2 regions of the Kitasatospora sp. NPDC023118 genome follow, and region 1 is predicted to be linked to the other one. Evidence: riboswitches for the same ligand, from Rfam matches in the RefSeq annotation. Region 1 holds a riboswitch; the other holds the start of a gene.
What was found. Region 1 has a riboswitch for glycine ahead of gcvP (aminomethyl-transferring glycine dehydrogenase). Riboswitches for the same ligand answer to the same signal wherever they lie in the genome.
Positions count from the first base shown of each region.

Region 1 (9,008 bases):
GACCTGCTGGCCGAGCCGGAGCGGTTCGGTGAGCGAGCCCGCGAAGCTGATCAGCGCGCTGATCCCGCTGGCCCCGAGGGAGAGGCCGAGGACGATCAGCAACTCCGCGCCGAGCAGCCGGCGGGTGGGCTGCGCGGTCTCCGGCGCGGTCGGGCGGGTTGTCACGGGCGCTCCAGCGGACGGGCGGTCGCTCCGGCCGTCGGCCGACACCGGAGCGATCATCCTGACACAGCCCCGGCGGGGCCTGTCCGGCGGATGTGCAGGCCCGGCGGGATCCGCCGACCCCTACCCCACGGGCCAGGTGTGCACCGGCTCCCCTCCGCGCATGTGCTCGGCGTAGCGCCTGGTCATCGCGGCGAGCGCGGCCGGCCGGTCCATCCCGTACTGCTCGCGCAGCCGGTGGAAGGTCGCGCTCTGCCAGGCCGCGCCGTTGGTGCGGCGCAGACAGCGCTGCTCGATGATCCCCAGGTAGCGGTCCCGGTCGGCCGGCTCCACGCCCCACTCGTCCAGCCCCTGGTAGGCCATCGGCAGCAGCTCGCCCAGCACCAGGTCGACGGCGGAGACCGTCTGCAGCCCGCCGCCGCGGCCCGCCCGACCGGGCCGCGGCCACTGGAACACCGCGTCGATGCCGTACCGGGCGCCCTGGCGGAAGTTCTCGTCCGCCCGCTCGAACGGCAGCCGGTTCCAGACCGGCCGGGGCTGCTCGGCGAGCACCCGCACCAGCCCGTAGTAGAAGGCGGCGTTGGCCAGCGTGTCGGCCACCGTCGGCCCGGCCGGCAGCGCCCGGTTCTCCACCCGCAGGTGCGCCACCCCGCCCGAGACGTCGTAGATCGGCCGGTTCCAGCGGTAGATGGTGCCGTTGTGCAGCCGCATCTCGGCGAGCTTGGGCGCGCCGCCGGAGGCCAGCACCTTGAGCGGGTCCTCGTCGTCGCAGATCGGCAGCAGCGCCGGGAAGTAGCGCAGGTTCTCCTCGAACAGGTCGTACGCCGAGTCCACCCAGCGCTCGCCGAACCAGGTGATCGGGCGCACGCCCTGGGCCTTGAGCTCCGCCGAACGGGTGTCACAGGCCTGCTGGAAGAGCACCGGACGGGTCTCCCGCCACAGCTCCCGTCCGAACAGGAACGGGGAGTTGGCGCCGAGCGCGAGCTGCGGCCCGCAGATCGCCTGGGCGGCGTTCCACACCGAGGAGAACCGCTCCGGGGTGACCTGCAGGTGCAGCTGCAGCGAGGTCGCGGCGGCCTCGGCCACCATGGTGACCGACTCCAGCTGGAGGTGCTCGACGCCCTCGATGTCCAGCGCGATGTCCTCGCCCCGGGCGGCCAGGATCTGGTCGCTGAGCAGGCTGTACCGCTGGTTGTGGCTCATCGCGTCCAGCCCGGTGTGGTCGTGCTCCAGGGTCGGCAGGATGCCCACCATGACGATCCGGGCACCGGCCTCGGCCGCACGCCGGTCGGCGTAGCGCAGCCCGGTGTCGATCTCCTCGCGCAGTTCCTCGAAGACGTGCCCGCAGAGCCGGTGCGGCACGATGTTGACCTCGATGTTGAACTGACCCAGTTCGGTCTGGAAGTCGCTGGAGCCGATCGCGCTCAGCACCTGGGCGTTGCGCATCACCGGCAGGCCCTGCTCGTCGGCCAGGTTGAGCTCGATCTCCAGCCCCAGCACCGCCCGCGGCCGGTCGAAGCGGTCCTCGCGCAGCATCCGCCCGAGCGCGTCGAGGCAGGCCTGGAGCTTGAGCCGGTACTGCTGCCGGTCCGCCAGATCCGCCCGAGTCGCCACGACCTTCTCGCCCACGGTCCCCTCCTCCTGAGACACCCGGCCGTCCGACCGTGCAAGCATCATGCCCACCTCGAAGATCGATACCCGAATGCTTGTACTGGCTTGCAATGCAAGGCAACTGACGGAAATTCAGACCATCTGCAGACTTGCCCGCCACCACGGCCTGTGATAAACAGATCACCCTGCGCATTTGTTCGATGAATTCGAGGAATCCGCACTGCGCTCCGGCCGGTCTTCTCCCGCCCCGAGTCCCTCGTCGACGGCGGCGACCGCGCCGGCTCCGCGATCCTGCACAACCGGACACGGCCAGGCCCCCGTCACCGAAGACGCACCCGTGCCACGCCGGTATGCCGCACACGCCGATCTCGCTTGGAGAGGCGGACCCCGCCATGACCCTGCAGACCCCCCAGCCCCCGCCCAGCGCCCTGCGCGCGGTCCTGGGCGCTCTCGCCTCGGACACCGCGCTGCGCCAGCCCGCCGCCGCAGCACTGCGTCACCCGACCGGACCACTGCTCCCCGCGCATCCGCTCGCGGTGCACGTCCTGGACGGCCCGCGCCCCGAGCTCCCCGCCGCCCGCCGGACCGGCTGGCGCTTCCTGATCAAGGACGGCGCCGACGTGGCCGCCGCCGCCGAGGTGGTCCAGAGCGCGGAGGGCCACACCTTCTCCCACTTCACCGCCGGCCCCTACCTCTCCTCCACCGTCCGGGCACTGCGCGAGGCCTGGCAGCTCGCCCAGAACGCCCGCTCCCGATGCCAGCCCCGGCTGCTCACCTTCCCCGGCCAGTACGCGACGGCGCTCTGGCTGCACAGTCCCGACACCGGGCCGGCCGCCGACCTGCTGATCCCACTCGCCCCGGCCCCGCTCGGCGTCACCGCGCACCGCGCCTACCCGGCCGCCGAGTTGCTGCCGCTGCTCGCCCGTGCTCCGCTCGCCGGACCGCTGCTGCTCGGCTCCTCCTGAGCCTGCGCCGCCCCGTCCGCACCCCGCCGCCGGGCCACCCGCCCGGCGGCCCTTCGCCGCGCCCTCCCCGCTCCGCGGCCTCACCCGAACGGCCACCATCTGGACGGGCCGCCCGCAATGGCCCCACCGGGCTATCCCCCGACTGGCCCATCAGTGCGCGATCTCCCTCCGGCCCCACCTGAACGGGTGATCTCTGCCCGGGAGTTGTGGCGCATGTCACGAAATCCCTGCGCGGGCGTCCGCAGATGCCGACACTGGGAACCAGCGTGGAAGGACCACCTGTCCTACCCACTTGAGCGCCGGTCCACACCTGGTCGGCGTTGCGGACAGGATCCGACTACCGCGGCGGCTCCGGACGGCACCACCTCCGGGACCGCACCACGGGGAGGATCGCAGAGCGAAGCGAGGGTACGCGTATGTGCCAGCACCGTCCTGAGTGCCCGTCGGCCGAGTCCGAGGACCGCGAGGCGGCCGTGCCGGTGGCCTGCCACCCGGAGCAGGGTTGGAGCCTGCTCTGCAACGGCGTCGTGTTGTTCGAGGACACCGGAGAGCTGCTGCCCGACGGCCGGGTGATCGCCCCGCGCCGTCCTGTCGCCCACGCGGCCTGAGACACCACGGGCTGGGACAGCAGGGACCGAGGGCGGGCGACCCGACCCGTACGGCCGGAACCGTACGGCCCGAGGCCGCCCGGCGGGGCAGCCGCCGACCCGACCGTGAAAGACGACCCGACCGGGAACGACAAAGGGCAGGGCCCCAGCAGAAACGTTCTGCCGGGGCCCTGCCTCGTGTCCGCCCGCTGAGGATCAGACGCCGTACTCGTCCAGCGGCGGGCAGGAGCAGACCAGGTTGCGGTCGCCGTACGCACCGTCGATCCGGCTCACCGGCGGCCAGTACTTGTCCGCCGGGTTCACGCCCGCCGGGAAGACCGCCTCCTGCCGCGAGTAGCCGTGCGCCCAGTCGCCGGCCAGGGTGGCCGCGGTGTGCGGGGCGTTGCGCAGCGGGTTGTCCTCGGCCGCCCACTCACCCGAGCCGACCTTGTCGATCTCGGCCCGGATCTCGATCATCGCGTCGCAGAACCGGTCGATCTCGTGCAGGTCCTCGGACTCGGTCGGCTCGATCATCAGCGTGCCGGCCACCGGGAAGGACATCGTCGGCGCGTGGAAGCCGTAGTCGATCAGGCGCTTGGCGATGTCGTCCACCGTCACGCCCGTCTCCTTGGTGAGCGGGCGCAGGTCGATGATGCACTCGTGCGCGACCAGCCCGCCCGGGCCGGTGTAGAGCACCGGGAAGTGCGGCGCCAGCCGCTTGGCGATGTAGTTGGCGTTCAGCACCGCGACCTGGGTCGCGTGCTTCAGGCCCTCGCCGCCCATCAGCCGGACGTACGCCCAGGAGATCGGCAGGATCGCCGCCGAACCCCACGGCGCGGCCGAGATCGGGCCGACACCGGTGGCCGGCCCTGCCTCCTCCTGCAGCGGGTGGTTGGGCAGGTACGGCGCCAGGTGGGCGCGCACCGCGACCGGGCCGACCCCCGGGCCGCCACCGCCGTGCGGGATGCAGAAGGTCTTGTGCAGGTTCAGGTGCGAGACGTCCGCGCCGAACTTGCCCGGCTTGGCCAGGCCGACCAGGGCGTTCAGGTTGGCGCCGTCCACGTACACCTGGCCGCCGGCCTCGTGCACCAGGGCGCAGATGTCGGTGATCTGGGTCTCGTACACGCCGTGGGTCGACGGGTAGGTGACCATCAGCACGGCGAGGTTGTCGCGGTGCTGCTCGATCTTGGCCTTCAGGTCCTCGACGTCCACGTCGCCGTCGACCAGGGTCTTCACCACGACCACGCGCATGCCGGCCATCACCGCGGAGGCGGCGTTGGTGCCGTGCGCCGAGGACGGGATCAGGCAGACGTCGCGCTGGGTGTCGCCGTTGGCGTGGTGGTAGGCGCGGACGGCCAGCAGGCCGGCCAGCTCGCCCTGGGAGCCGGCGTTCGGCTGGATCGACACGGCGTCGTAGCCGGTGACCTCGACCAGCTGCTGCTCCAGCTGGCGGATCAGGGTCAGGAAGCCCTCGGCCTGATCGATCGGCGCGAAGGGGTGCAGCTGGCCGAACTCCGGCCAGGTCACCGCCTCCATCTCGGTGGTCGCGTTGAGCTTCATGGTGCAGGAGCCCAGCGGGATCATGCCGCGGTCCAGCGCGTAGTCCCGGTCCGACAGGCGGCGCAGGTAGCGCAGCATGGCGGTCTCCGAGCGGTGGCTGTGGAAGACCGGGTGGGTCAGGTACTCGTCCTCGCGCAGCAGCGCGGCGGGCAGCGTCTCGGCGGCCTCGGCCACCTCGACGGCGGGGACGCCGAACGCGGCCCAGACGCCGGCCAGGTGCTCACGGGTGGTGGTCTCGTCGGTGGAGATCGAGATCCGGTCCGCGCCGTCCTGGTGGACGTTGATGCCGTGGGTGCGGGCGGCGGCGGCGATCTCGGCGGCACGGCCCGGGACGACGGCGGTGACGGTGTCGAAGAACTCGCCGTGGAGCAGCTCCACGCCGCCGGCCCGCAGGCCCTCGGCGAGGGCGGCGGCGTAGCGGTGGGTGCGGCGGGCGATGTCGGCCAGGCCGTCCGGACCGTGGTAGACCGCGTACATCGAGGCCATCACGGCGAGCAGCACCTGGGCGGTGCAGATGTTGCTGGTGGCCTTCTCGCGGCGGATGTGCTGCTCGCGGGTCTGCAGCGCCAGGCGGTAGGCGCGGTTGCCGTCGACGTCGACGGACACGCCGACCAGGCGGCCGGGCAGCGAGCGGGCGTACTCGGCGCGCACCGACAGGTAACCGGCGTGCGGACCGCCGAAGCCCATCGGCACGCCGAAGCGCTGCGAGGTGCCGCAGGCGATGTCGGCGCCCAGCGAGCCCGGGGACTTGAGCAGGGTCAGCGCCAGCAGGTCGGCGGCAACGGCGACGATCGCGCCCAGCCCGTGCGCCTGCTCGATCACCGGGGCGAGGTCGCGGACCACACCGGTGGCGCCCGGGTACTGCAGCAGCACGCCGAAGACGCCGCGCTCGGCGATCTCGGCCGGGATGCCCTCGGACAGGTCGGCGACGACGACCTCCACACCGGTCGGCACGGCACGGGTGTTGATCACCGCGATGGTCTGCGGCAGGGTCTCGGCGTCGACCAGGAAGACACCGCCCTTGACCTTGGTGACGCGGCGGGCCAGCGCCATCGCCTCGGCGGCCGCGGTGCCCTCGTCCAGCAGCGAGGAGCCGGAGGTGGGCAGACCGGTCAGGTCGGAGACCAGGGTCTGGAAGTTGAGCAGCGCCTCCAGGCGGCCCTGCGAGATCTCCGGCTGGTACGGGGTGTACGCGGTGTACCAGGCCGGGTTCTCCATGACGTTGCGCAGGATCACCGGCGGGGTGAAGGTGCCGTAGTAGCCCAGGCCGATCATCGGCTGGAGCACCTTGTTGCGGCTCGCCAGCTCACGAAGCTCGGCGAGGACCTGCGCCTCGCTGCGACCGGCGGGCAGGGCCAGGGCGGTGATGGAGCGGATCGCCTCGGGAACGGCGGTGCTTGCGAGCTCGTCCAGCGAGCCGTAGCCGACGGACGCCAGCATCTTCTCCTGGGCGGCGGCATCGGGGCCGATGTGGCGGTTCTCGAAGGGGCTGGCCAGCTCAAGCTCGGTGAGGGTCGAGGCGCCGGTGGGGCGTCCCGCGTTCGGCTGGGCGTTCATGGTGGTCGAGGCCTCCTGGTCACGGACCGGCGGGGGCACGCACGCCGACCGGTCGTTCCGCTGCGGACAGCGGATCGCCTGGGCGGACGAACCCGGAAGGCCTCCCCCTCTGTCATCGGGACCTGAGAGCTTCGCCCGCACGGAGCGCCGTCGGCGCTCCGTCGGCTTGCACCGTCGGTGAGGGTGGTGATCGCCGGCTCCCGCGCCGACGCTCCTGCCCTGCTTTCCAGAGTGACCTATCCCGCACGGTACGGATGCCTGAGAGATTCCGGGGAGGAGTTGCTCCTTCGGCGCCCCGACCAGCGGTTTTCGCCGTCGGGGACTCTCCCGAGCGGGCTCGGCGGTCGCCGCCCAGGGTACCAGCGGGAGGCCTTCCGATCACGGGTGCGTCAGGTCACTCGAGGTCTACGCGCGTCCCCCGGACGGCCTAGCGCCGAGCCCGTCCGGCGCACCCCGGTCGCGTCGGTCCGATTCATGCCTTTTGGTGTGAAGTGACGGCCGGGACGGGTGCTCCGACGGCCGTACCTGCGGGAGTTCCGCAGCCGCAGCGCAGCTGGAGGAAAGAGTGCAGACCGACTTCGACCCCAGAGACCTCATCGGCCACAAGGCGGTCGACCGCAACGGAGACAAGATCGGCACGGTCGACGAGGTGTACCTGGACGACGCCACCGGCCAGCCAGAGTGGGCCGCCGTCCGGACCGGCATCTTCGGCCGGGACGCCTTCGTCCCGCTCACCACGAGCGAGTTCTCCGGCGAAGAGCTCCGGGTGCCCTACGACAAGTCGCTGGTCAAGGAGTCCCCGGACTTCGGCGTGGGCCAGCACCTGTCGCCGGCCCAGGAACTCCAGCTCTACCGCTACTACGGCCTCGACACCGAGGTGGACGGCCACACCGCCACCGAGGAGCCCGGCCGGACCGTCCAGCCCGACCGCGACTTCGGCACCGCTCCGGCCACCGCGGCCACCACGACCGCCAAACCGCTCGACTCCCACGCCACCGAGCCCGGCCCGACCAACACCGCCACCACCGTCACCGCCCCCAGTACCGCCGGCACCGACACCGCCGCGGAGGCCACCATGCGGACCCTCGCCACCCCCGCTCCCGCCACCACAGCGACCGCCCCCGCCGTCGAGCCGAAGCCGAAGCCGAAGCCCGCCCCAGCCGCGACCACCCCGACGCCCACCAGCTCCGCCACCACCTCAACCCCGAGCACGCCAGCCGCGACCACCCCGACGCCCACCAGCTCCGCCACCACCTCAACCCCGAGCACGCCAGCCGCGACCACCCCGACGCCCACCAGCTCCGCCGCGACCTCGGCCCCGAGTGCCCCGGTCGAGATCACCTGCCACGAGGAGCGGCTGGACATCACCACCGAGTGGCACGTCCTGGGCGCCGCGAAGCTGCGCAAGTACGTGACCAGCGAGCAGGTCGAGCGCCGCGTCCCGCTGGTCCGCGAGCGGGTCCGGGTGGAGCGCATCCCGGTCAGCGACGCCGAACGCTCCACCCTCACCGCCAAGGAGATCGCCGAGGCGGTCGAGGAGGTCACCCTCCGCGAGGAACACCCCATCGTCCGCAAGTACCTCGCCCCGATCGAGCGGGTCCGCCTGATCGTCGAGCGCTACACCACGGAGAAGGTGGTCCAGGAGGAACTCCGCCGCGAGCACGTCGAAGTCCACGACAACACCACCGCCGCCCCCGACCCGACCACCCCCGTGACCAACGGCGTCCGCCCCGACTCCCTGCGCCCCCTCACCTGACCCGACCCACCCCCAGGGCCCCGGACCCCGTCCGGGGCCCTCGCCATGCCCCCACCCGCCCCAACTCTCCGCAAACACCGCCCTCCTGCCCTCAGCCCCAAGCCCTGCCGCAGGCGACACCCCGTCGCCTTTGCCAAAGCTTAACCGCTCGATATTTGACACTCTGAAGTATCTCCCTGCATGATTACTTCAGTTCATTCACTATGTACGGGAGGAAGCAACCGTGAGTGAGGCACCCCAGCCCACCACCGCGGCCGAGAAGCAGAGCAACGCCCGGGTCCTGCCGGCCCTCATCCTGGCGATGCTGTCGTTCAGCGTGGTGCAGACCGCGGTCGTCCCGATCCTGCCGTCGCTGGCCAAGGAACTGGACGTCTCCGGGTCCAACATCACCTGGCTGATGACTGCCAACCTGCTCTCCGCAGCCGTGCTGACTCCCCTGCTGGGCCGCTTCGGCGACCTCCGGGGCCGTAAGCCCATGCTGCTGATCTCGCTGGCCGGCCTGGTCGCCGGATCGGCGCTGGCGGTCAGCACCCACTCCTTCACCTGGCTGATCGTCGCCCGCGTCCTGCAGGGCGCCGGCGGTGGCGTGATGCCGCTGGCGATCAGCATCGTCCGCGACGAGCTGCCCAAGCAGAAGGTGACCGGCGGCGTCGCCGCCATCAGCGCCTCGATGGGCGTCGGCTCCGGCCTCGGCCTGGTGGCGACCGGCCTCCTGCTGGAGCACTGGAACTACAAGTCGATCTTCTGGATGGGCCTGGCCTTCGGCCTGCTCGCGGTGGCCCTGGTCGCCTTCCGCGTCCCGTCCGACCC
Region 1 is NZ_JBVHHW010000008.1:13,188-22,195, reverse strand. Features, by position in the region: gene ACZ3UD_RS12225 (CPBP family intramembrane glutamic endopeptidase) at 1-165, opposite strand, end outside; gene ACZ3UD_RS12220 (glutamate-cysteine ligase family protein) at 286-1,791, opposite strand; gene ACZ3UD_RS12215 (hypothetical protein) at 2,166-2,738, shown strand; gene ACZ3UD_RS12210 (DUF5999 family protein) at 3,155-3,346, shown strand; gene gcvP (aminomethyl-transferring glycine dehydrogenase) at 3,542-6,442, opposite strand; glycine riboswitch at 6,545-6,677, opposite strand; glycine riboswitch at 6,679-6,782, opposite strand; partial or broken gene ACZ3UD_RS12200 (PRC-barrel domain-containing protein) at 7,008-7,382, shown strand; gene ACZ3UD_RS12195 (YsnF/AvaK domain-containing protein) at 7,518-8,198, shown strand; gene ACZ3UD_RS12190 (MFS transporter) at 8,422-9,008, shown strand, end outside.

Region 2 (9,008 bases), on a different contig from region 1:
GCGAGCCGTGCGGACGCACCTGCTGAGGATGTTCGACGGCTGGGACGAGAGCCTGCGCTACATCCTGCGCAACAGTGACACCGGGTTCATCAACCGGCCCCTGTTCGTCCTGCCCGCCCCGCACACCTGGGAGCACGTTCCCGGTGTCACGCTGCTCGGCGATGCCGCGCACCTGATGCCTCCGGTTGGGCTGGGCGCCAATCTCGCCATGCTCGACGGCGCCGACCTCGCCCGCGCCCTCGTCACCGAATCCAGCGTCGACGGCGCCGTCCGCACCTACGAGAGCGTCATGGTGCCGCGCTCGATCGAGGCCGCGACGGGCAGCGCGCGGGGACTCGATCACCTCGTTCCCGCGACGACCTCCTGAGCTGACTCCACCGCCCTCGGCCGCATGGCCGTGCCCGCGTCGGGCATGTGCGCTCTCCACGGCGGTCGCATCCGCCCCAGGGAGGTGTCGTCAGAGGACCCGTCCGTCGGCCTCGCCCCCAGTAGATGTCGACAGAACAGCTCAGAAAGGGAGAAACATGCAGGTCAGAGCCGGTTTCCCTAGCACTCGATGACGTTCACGGCGAGGCCGCCGCGCGAGGTCTCCTTGTACTTGATCTTCATGTCGGCGCCGGTCTCCTTCATCGTCTTGATCGCCTTGTCCAGCGAGACGTGATGCCGCCCGTCGCCCCGCAGCGCCATCCGGGCCGCGGTGACGGCCTTGACCGAGGCCATGCCGTTGCGCTCGATGCAGGGGATCTGGACCAGGCCGCCGACCGGGTCGCAGGTGAGGCCGAGGTTGTGCTCGATGCCGATCTCGGCGGCGTTCTCGACCTGCTCGGGGGTGCCGCCGAGGACCTCGGCGAGGCCGCCCGCGGCCATCGAGCAGGCGGAGCCGACCTCGCCCTGGCAGCCGACCTCGGCGCCGGAGATGGAGGCGTTCTCCTTGAAGAGCATGCCGATGGCGCCGGCCGCGAGCAGGAAGCGGACGATGCCGTCCTCATCGGCGCCCGGGATGAAGTTCAGGTAGTAGTGCAGGACGGCCGGGATGATCCCCGCCGCGCCGTTGGTCGGCGCGGTGACCACCCGGCGGCCGGAGGCGTTCTCCTCGTTGACCGCCATCGCGTAGAGGGTCACCCACTCCATCGCGTTGGCCGGGCCGATCCCCTCGGCGCGCAGCGCCCGGGCCGCGGCGGCCGCCCGGCGGCGGACCTTGAGACCGCCCGGCAGGATGCCCTCGCGGCTCATGCCGGCCCGCACGCACTCCTGCATCACGGACCAGATCTCCAGCAGCCCGGTGCGGATCTCCTCCTCGCTGCGCCAGGCCTTCTCGTTCTCCAGCATCAGGCCGGAGATCGACAGCCCGGTCTCCCGGGTGAGCCGCAGCAGCTCCTCACCGGTGCGGAAGGGGTAGCGCAGCGCGGTGTCGTCGGGCTTGACCCGGTCCGCGCCGATCGCGTCCTCGTCGACGACGAAGCCGCCGCCGACCGAGTAGTAGGTCTTCTCCAGCAGCGTGGAGCCGTCCGCCGCGTACGCCCACAGGGTCATGCCGTTGGCGTGGTACGGCAGCGAGCGGCGCCGGTGCAGGACCAGCTGGCTGTCGGGGTCGAAGTCGACGGCGTGCTCGCCGAGCAGGTTGATCCGCTTCTCGGCGGTGATCCGCTCGACGTCCTTGTCGGCCTGGTCGACGTCGACGGTGCGGGGCGAGTTGTTCTCCAGGCCCAGCAGGACGGCCTTCGGGGTGCCGTGGCCGTGGCCGGTGGCGCCCAGCGAGCCGTACAGTTCGGCCCGGACGGACGTCACCTGCGTCAGCAGGCCTTCGGACCGCAGGCGGCGGGCGAACATCCGGGCGGCGCGCATCGGGCCGACGGTGTGGGAGCTCGACGGGCCGATGCCGATGGAGAAGAGGTCGAAGACACTGATGGCCACGGGGACGTCCTTGTCTGGTCTCGTGGAAGGACTTGCGGTCGGGGCGGGCACGGAACGGGGCACCCCGCACACTGTCCAGTGTGCGGGGTGCCCCGGAGTCCCCTGGACGTTCCAGGGGTGAGGCCGATCACCCTACCGGTCGGTAACTTACCGGCGGGTCACCTACTGCCGGCCCTTACTCCTGGTTGCCCAGGTTCGGGTAGAGCGGGTACTTCTCGGCCAGCGCGGTGACGCGGGCCTTGAGCGCGGCGGCGACGGTCTCGTCGAAGGCGGGCTTGAGCGCCTCGGCGATGATGTCGGCGACCTCGCGGAAGTCCTCGGCCCGGAAGCCGCGGGTGGCCAGGGCCGGGGTGCCGATGCGCAGGCCCGAGGTGACCATCGGCGGGCGCGGGTCGTTCGGGATGGCGTTGCGGTTGACCGTGATGCCGACCTCGTGCAGCCGGTCCTCGGCCTGCTGGCCGTCGAGCTGGCTGTTGCGCAGGTCGACCAGGACCAGGTGGACGTCGGTGCCGCCGGACAGCACGCTGGCGCCGGCCTCGGCGACGTCGTCCTGCAGCAGGCGCTCGGCGAGGATGCGGGCGCCCTCCAGGGTGCGCTGCTGGCGCTCCTTGAACTCCTCCGAGGCGGCGATCTTGAAGGCGACGGCCTTGCCCGCGATCACGTGCTCCAGCGGACCGCCCTGCTGGCCGGGGAAGACCGCGGAGTTGATCTTCTTGGCGAACTCGGCCTTGGACAGGATGACGCCGCCGCGCGGACCGCCCAGGGTCTTGTGGGTGGTGGTGGTGACCACGTCCGCGTAGGGCACCGGGTTCGGGTGCAGCCCGGCGGCCACCAGGCCGGCGAAGTGCGCCATGTCCACCATGAGCAGGGCGCCGACCTCGTCGGCGACCCGGCGGAACTCGGCGAAGTCCAGCTGGCGCGGGTAGGCGGACCAGCCGGCGATGATCAGCTTCGGCTGGTGCTCCTTGGCCAGGCGCTCGACCTCGGCCATGTCGACCTGGCCGGTCTTCTCGTCCACGTGGTACGCGACCACGTTGTAGAGCTTTCCGGAGAAGTTGATCTTCATGCCGTGGGTCAGGTGACCGCCGTGGGCCAGGTTCAGGCCCAGGATGGTGTCGCCCGGCTGGATCAGCGCGAACATCGCGGCGGCGTTGGCCTGCGCCCCGGAGTGCGGCTGGACGTTGGCGTGCTCGGCGCCGAACAGGGCCTTGATGCGGTCGATCGCGATCTGCTCGACCACGTCGACGTGCTCGCAGCCGCCGTAGTAGCGGCGGCCGGGGTAGCCCTCGGCGTACTTGTTGGTGAGCACCGAGCCCTGGGCCTCCATGACCGCCACCGGGGCGAAGTTCTCGGAGGCGATCATCTCCAGGGTGGTCTGCTGGCGGTGCAGCTCGGCGTCGACCGCGGCGGCGATCTCCGGGTCGAGGGCGTGCAGGGACTGGTTGAGAACCGTCATGGTGTGGTCTTCCCGGGAGGAGGAGAGCGGAGGGACGGTGGGGGCGGGACGGACCGCCGTGCTGCGGCCCGTCCCGGCGGGTGGCTCAGCCCTGGGCGTGGGTGAGCGCGTCGTACTCGGCGGCGCTGAGCAGCTCGTCGGTGGACTCCACCCGGACCTTGAACAGCCAGCCGCCCTCGAAGGGGGCGCTGTTGACGAGGGCGTTGTCGTCCAGGACGTCCTGGTTGACCTCGACGACCTCGCCGGTCACCGGGGAGTACAGGTCGCTGACCGACTTGGTGGACTCCAGCTCGCCGCAGGTCTCGCCGGCGGTCACCTCGTCGCCGACCTCGGGCAGCTGCACGTAGACGATGTCACCGAGCGCGTCCGCGGCGTGCTTGGTGATGCCGACCGTGGAGACACCGTCCTCGGCGGCCGTCAGCCACTCGTGCTCCTTGGTGTACTTCAGGTGCTGGGGGTTGCTCATGGCGTCATTCTCCAGGATGGGAAGCGGGTACGACGAAGCGGGCCGCCGCGCGGACGGCTTCGACGTGCGGGTATGGGAGGAACGGGGGCCCCGGCCGGACGGCCTCAGCGGGCGCGCTTGTAGAACGGCAGCGCCACGACCTGGACCGGCTCGTGCTTGCCGCGCACGTCCACCGCGACGGTGCTGCCGGGGGCGGCGTGGGCCGCGTCGACGTAGGCCATCGCGATCGGCTTGCCCAGGGTCGGGGACGGCGCGCCGGAGGTGATCCGGCCGATCGGGGCGCCCTCGGTGGAGACCACGGTGTACTCGGCGCGCGGCACCCGCTTGCCCTCGGAGACCAGGCCGACCAGCACCTTCGGGGGGTTGGTCTCGGCCGCGGCGGCGGCCTGCTCCAGGGCCTTGCGGCCGACGAAGGCGCCGTCGTTGGTGGTCTTGTCGAAGCGGACGACCCGGCCCAGGCCCGCGTCGAACGGGGTGAGGTCGGTGGACAGCTCGTGCCCGTACAGCGGCATGCCCGCCTCCAGGCGCAGGGTGTCGCGGCAGGACAGGCCGCACGGGACCAGGTCGTGGCCCTCGCCGGCGGCGGTCAGGGCCTGCCAGATCTGCTCGGCGTCGCCCGGGTGGCAGAAGATCTCGAAGCCGTCCTCACCGGTGTAGCCGGTGCGGGCCAGCAGCACGTCGCGGTCGGCCACCCGGGCCGGGAGGATCGCGTAGTACTTCAGGCCGGGCAGGTCGGCCTCGGTGGTCTTGGCCAGGATCGCGGTGGACTCCGGGCCCTGGACGGCGATCAGCGCGTAGGTGTCGCGGTCGTCGGTGACGACGGCGTCGAAGCCCTTGGCACGGGCGATCAGCTCGTCCAGGACCAGCTGGGCGTTGGAGGCGTTGGCGACGACCAGGAAGGCGTCCTCGCGCAGGCGGTAGACGATCAGGTCGTCCAGGATGCCGCCGTCCTCGGCGCAGATCATGGTGTAGCGGGCGCGCAGCACGCCGAGCGCGGAGACGAAGCCGACCAGCGCGTGGTCCAGCATCTCGCCGGCCTGCGGGCCGGTCACGGTGATCTCGCCCATGTGCGAGAGGTCGAACAGGCCGGCCTTGGTGCGGACGGCGAGGTGCTCCTCGCGCTCGCTGCCGTAGCGCAGCGGCATGTCCCAGCCGGCGAAGTCGGTCATGGTCGCGCCGAGGGCGCGGTGCAGCGCGTCGAGCGCGGTCAGGCGGAGGGACGACATGGCCAGGAACTCCTCGGTCGGGGCACTCAGGGGTGCACGCGCCGGGACCGGACCCGCTGGGGACCGACCCTGCGCGCGGGCATGCGGCGGCGTGGGTCTCCCCATCTGTCGTCGGACCTGAGAGCTTCACCGCGGCCGCCCGCAGCTGTTTCCAGCATCCAGGACAGCATGGCGGCTTGCACCGTGGGTGGGCGCGCGACAGGGCCGTGCGCCGCTTTCCAGATGTGCCTAACCCGTGCGGTAGGGGGGCCTGAGAGATTCCGGGGAGGACTTGCTCCTTCGGCGCCGGCTGTACCGCCTGAGCGGCACTCCGGGCTCTCCCGCGCGGGTTCGAGCGGCCGGTGTGGAGTTGTGGGGGCCCGCGGCGCATGCCGTCGGACGCGCACATCATGGCACGTCCCCGCGGACGAGGGGAGGGGGGACCCGGTCACACGACATGGAGGCGAACACGAGCCCTAAACTCTTCCGCGTCGGCACAGCAGTGGGCGGCCGACCGGCAGAGGGCGGTTCAGGCGCGCATGGGGTACCCGGTGGAGCAGCAGCAGGGGTGGGACGGGCCGCAGGCGGCGCCGCCCGGCGGTGCGTGGCCGGCCAACGAGCTGGAGCAGGTGCTGACCGCCGCGCTCGGCGACCCGGGCGCGACGCCGCGGGTGATCGAGGTGCTGGCCCGCAGTCAGGTGTGGATCCCGCTGCCGGCCGGGGGCGACCCGGGCGGGCAGTCGCTGGACCTGCCGACCATCGAGCTGGCCGGGGCCCCGTACGTGCCGGTGTTCTCCTCGCAGGAGGTGTTCCTGCAGCAGGCGCCGGGGATGGCCTTCGCGATCGCGCCGGCCTGGGAGTTCGCCCGCGGACTGCCGCTGGGCGTGGGCATCGCGGTCAACCCCGAGGCCGCGGTGGGCATCCCGGTGCCGCCACAGGGCGTGGCGGAGCTGCGCCGCGGGCCACGTGACGGCCACCGCTGGGAGCACACCGAGCACGCCGCGGAGGCGCCGACCGGCGGCCGGGTGGCGCTGCGCGAGCCGGTGCCGGGCGAGGACCCGGAGTACTTCCTGGCCGCCTGCCGGGCCGAACTGTCGGCCTTGCCCGGGGTGTTGACCGCGCGCCGGGCGCTGGCCAGCATCGAGGGCGAACCGACCGTGATGTTCGTGGGCGTCCAGTTGGATCCGGCCGCCCCGGCCGACCCGGGCGCGGTGAACGAGGCGCTCGGCCGGGCACTGGGAACCGCGCCGCTGCCGGGTGGCGTCCACCTCGTGCTGCTCGACCTCGCCGAGGACCCGGTGGTCGAGTGGCTGCTCACCCGGGTACTGCCTTTCTACACGCGGGTGTGAGCGGGGATCGCATCAAGGGCACGTCGCCGTGGCGGTGGCCGGTGCCGCGCCATAGGGTGCGTGCAGACGGCCGACGGGCCGGCTGGGTTGAGGAAAGAGGCGCGGCGAGGTGGGCGCATGAGTGCGGGAGCGGGAACGGGCGGTGTGCCGGGGCCCTGGGGCCAGGCTCCGGCCGGGCGCCCGGCGGCGGATCCGGGCGCGATGGAGCACGCCCTGCGCGAGGTCGCGCCGGAGCGCTACGACGCGTACGAGCGGCTGCTGCACGCGCTGGCCGACGGCCAGGTCTGGATGCTGCTCTGGCACGGTACGCCGGGCAGTCCGGACGCGCAGTACGGGAACATGGAGATCAGCGGCCACGGCTACGCGCCGGCCGTGACCTCGCCCGAGCAGCTGACGGCCTCCGGCTGGGCCCGGGCCCACGAGGTCATCTCCGGGCGGGAGATCGCCGCCTCCCTGTACCGCACCCGCTGGGGTCTGTGGCTCAACCCGCACGCTCCCGGCGGCGGGGTCGGTGTGCCCTGGGCGGACCTGCGGCGGATCGCCGCGGGCCTGGACCGGCTGCCGGCCGGTCCGTTGAAGCTGAGTGAGCCGCAGGTGAACGCCCAGCAGTTCTTCGCGCTGCTGGAGCGGCAGGCCGGTGAGGTGCGCGCGGTCCGGGCGCTGCGCCGGGCCTGGGTGCAGCCGGCGGTGGGGGAGCCGTACCTGGCGATCGGCCTGGACCTGTACGAGAGTTCGCCGCCGGCCGTGGAGGCGGTGCGGGCACTGATGCAGCGGGCGATCGCGGTGGCCCCGGAGGGGCTCGCGGTGTCCACGGTGGCGATGGCGGACGAGTACGACCCGGTGGCGCTGTGGATGCGCGCCAACGCGCGGCCGTTCTTCGATCGGGAGGCGGGCCGCCCGCCGGCCGGCCCGTACCCGACGGCGGCGCCGCCGCCGTACCCGGGGCAGTCGATGCCCGGTCAGCCGATGCCGGGTCAGCCGATGCCGGGGCAGCCGACACCGGGATGGGCCTACGGCACCCGGCCGCCCGCGCCGGGCTGGGGGCAGCAGCCCCCGCAGGCGTGGCACGGATACCCCGGCCGCTGATTGCCAAACCCCGTTTCCAGCTAAAACCTTTACCGCGAAGCCGACTTGATTCACCATCAGGTCGGCTTCGGTGTTTTCCGGACGAATTACCCCTCCGTCGGGGTCCGCACATCTTGGCATGGCTGTTACAGCCATGTGAAGAGGGATATGCCGATGACCGCGGAGGTGCATGCGTGCAGATCACAGTTGGGCATCTGTCGCCTGGCAGGGCTGGCGCAAGCCAGTTCGGATGGCAGAGAGTTCTGCGCAACGCACCGCGCGTACTGGATACCCCACAAAGGTGAGCGCGCACGCCGACCGCTCCACCACGCGACGCCCAATCCCGCGTGGCGGCAGTACCTGTGCACGAAGCACTGCCGCGAACACCTGCTCCTCCTAAGCACCTCCGCACGTCCGCAGCCGCACCGCCGAAGCCGGCGCCCGGCACCCGTGGGCCGGCCACCGTCGGCGAGGGGACCCAACTGACCATGACCGCATCCGTGACCACCACCGGGAACGAACCGGAGGCGCCAGCCACCGCGAGCCCGGCCAAGACGATCGAGGGCCGCTCCCTCGGTCGGATCGCCTGGACCCGCTTCAAGCGGGACAAGGCCGCCGTCGCCGGCGGCATCGTGGTGATCCTGCTGATCCTGCTCGCCGTGCTGTCCGGGCCGATCGAGGCCCTGTTCGGGCTCGACCCCGACAACCCGAACCCGGACCTGCTGGACGCCAACCTCGGCGGCCTGCCGCTCGGGGACTGGGGCGGCATGAGCGCGGACCACCCGCTCGGCATCGACCCCCTGCAGGGCCGTGACCTGCTCGCCCGCGTGGTCGACGGCTCCTGGGTCTCCCTGCTGGTCGCCTTCGGCGCGACCGTCCTGTCCAACACCATCGGCAGTGTGCTCGGCGTGATGGCCGGCTACTACGGCGGCTGGGTGGACACCCTGATCAGCCGGCTGATGGACGTCTTCCTGGCGTTCCCGCTGCTGCTCTTCGCCATCGCGATCTCCGCCTCGCTCCAGGGCGGCGCGTTCGGCCTGCACGGCCTCCCGCTGCACATCATGGTGCTGATCTTCGTGATCGGCTTCTTCAACTGGCCCTACATGGGCCGGATCGTGCGCGGACAGACGCTGTCGCTGCGCGAGCGGGAGTTCGTCCACGCGGCCCGCAGCCTCGGCGCCCGCGGCCCGTTCATCCTGTTCAAGGAACTGCTGCCCAACCTGGCCGGCCCGATCCTGGTCTACTCGACCCTGCTGATCCCGACCAACATCCTCTTCGAGGCCGGGCTGAGCTTCCTCGGCGTCGGCATCCAGCCCCCGCAGTCCTCCTGGGGCGGCATGCTCGCCGACGCGAAGAACTACTACCAGGTCGACCCCCAGTACATGGTGGTCCCCGGTCTGGCGATCTTCATCACCGTGCTCGCGTTCAACCTGCTCGGCGACGGGCTGCGTGACGCCCTCGATCCCAAGAGCAACTGACATCACGTCAGAACACTCCCTCCTCCACATCCTCAAGGGGTTGATCTCACCCATGCGTAGGTCCCGTACCGTCGC
Region 2 is NZ_JBVHHW010000004.1:153,109-162,116, reverse strand. Features, by position in the region: gene ACZ3UD_RS07040 (FAD-dependent oxidoreductase) at 1-367, shown strand, start outside; gene ACZ3UD_RS07035 (L-serine ammonia-lyase) at 547-1,914, opposite strand; gene glyA (serine hydroxymethyltransferase) at 2,090-3,370, opposite strand; gene gcvH (glycine cleavage system protein GcvH) at 3,456-3,836, opposite strand; gene gcvT (glycine cleavage system aminomethyltransferase GcvT) at 3,941-5,062, opposite strand; glycine riboswitch at 5,291-5,395, opposite strand; gene ACZ3UD_RS07015 (enhanced serine sensitivity protein SseB) at 5,581-6,390, shown strand; gene ACZ3UD_RS07010 (enhanced serine sensitivity protein SseB C-terminal domain-containing protein) at 6,508-7,476, shown strand; gene ACZ3UD_RS07005 (ABC transporter permease) at 7,944-8,933, shown strand; gene ACZ3UD_RS07000 (ABC transporter substrate-binding protein) at 8,986-9,008, shown strand, end outside.
Region 2: another riboswitch for glycine. It lies ahead of gcvT (glycine cleavage system aminomethyltransferase GcvT); the one in region 1 lies ahead of gcvP (aminomethyl-transferring glycine dehydrogenase).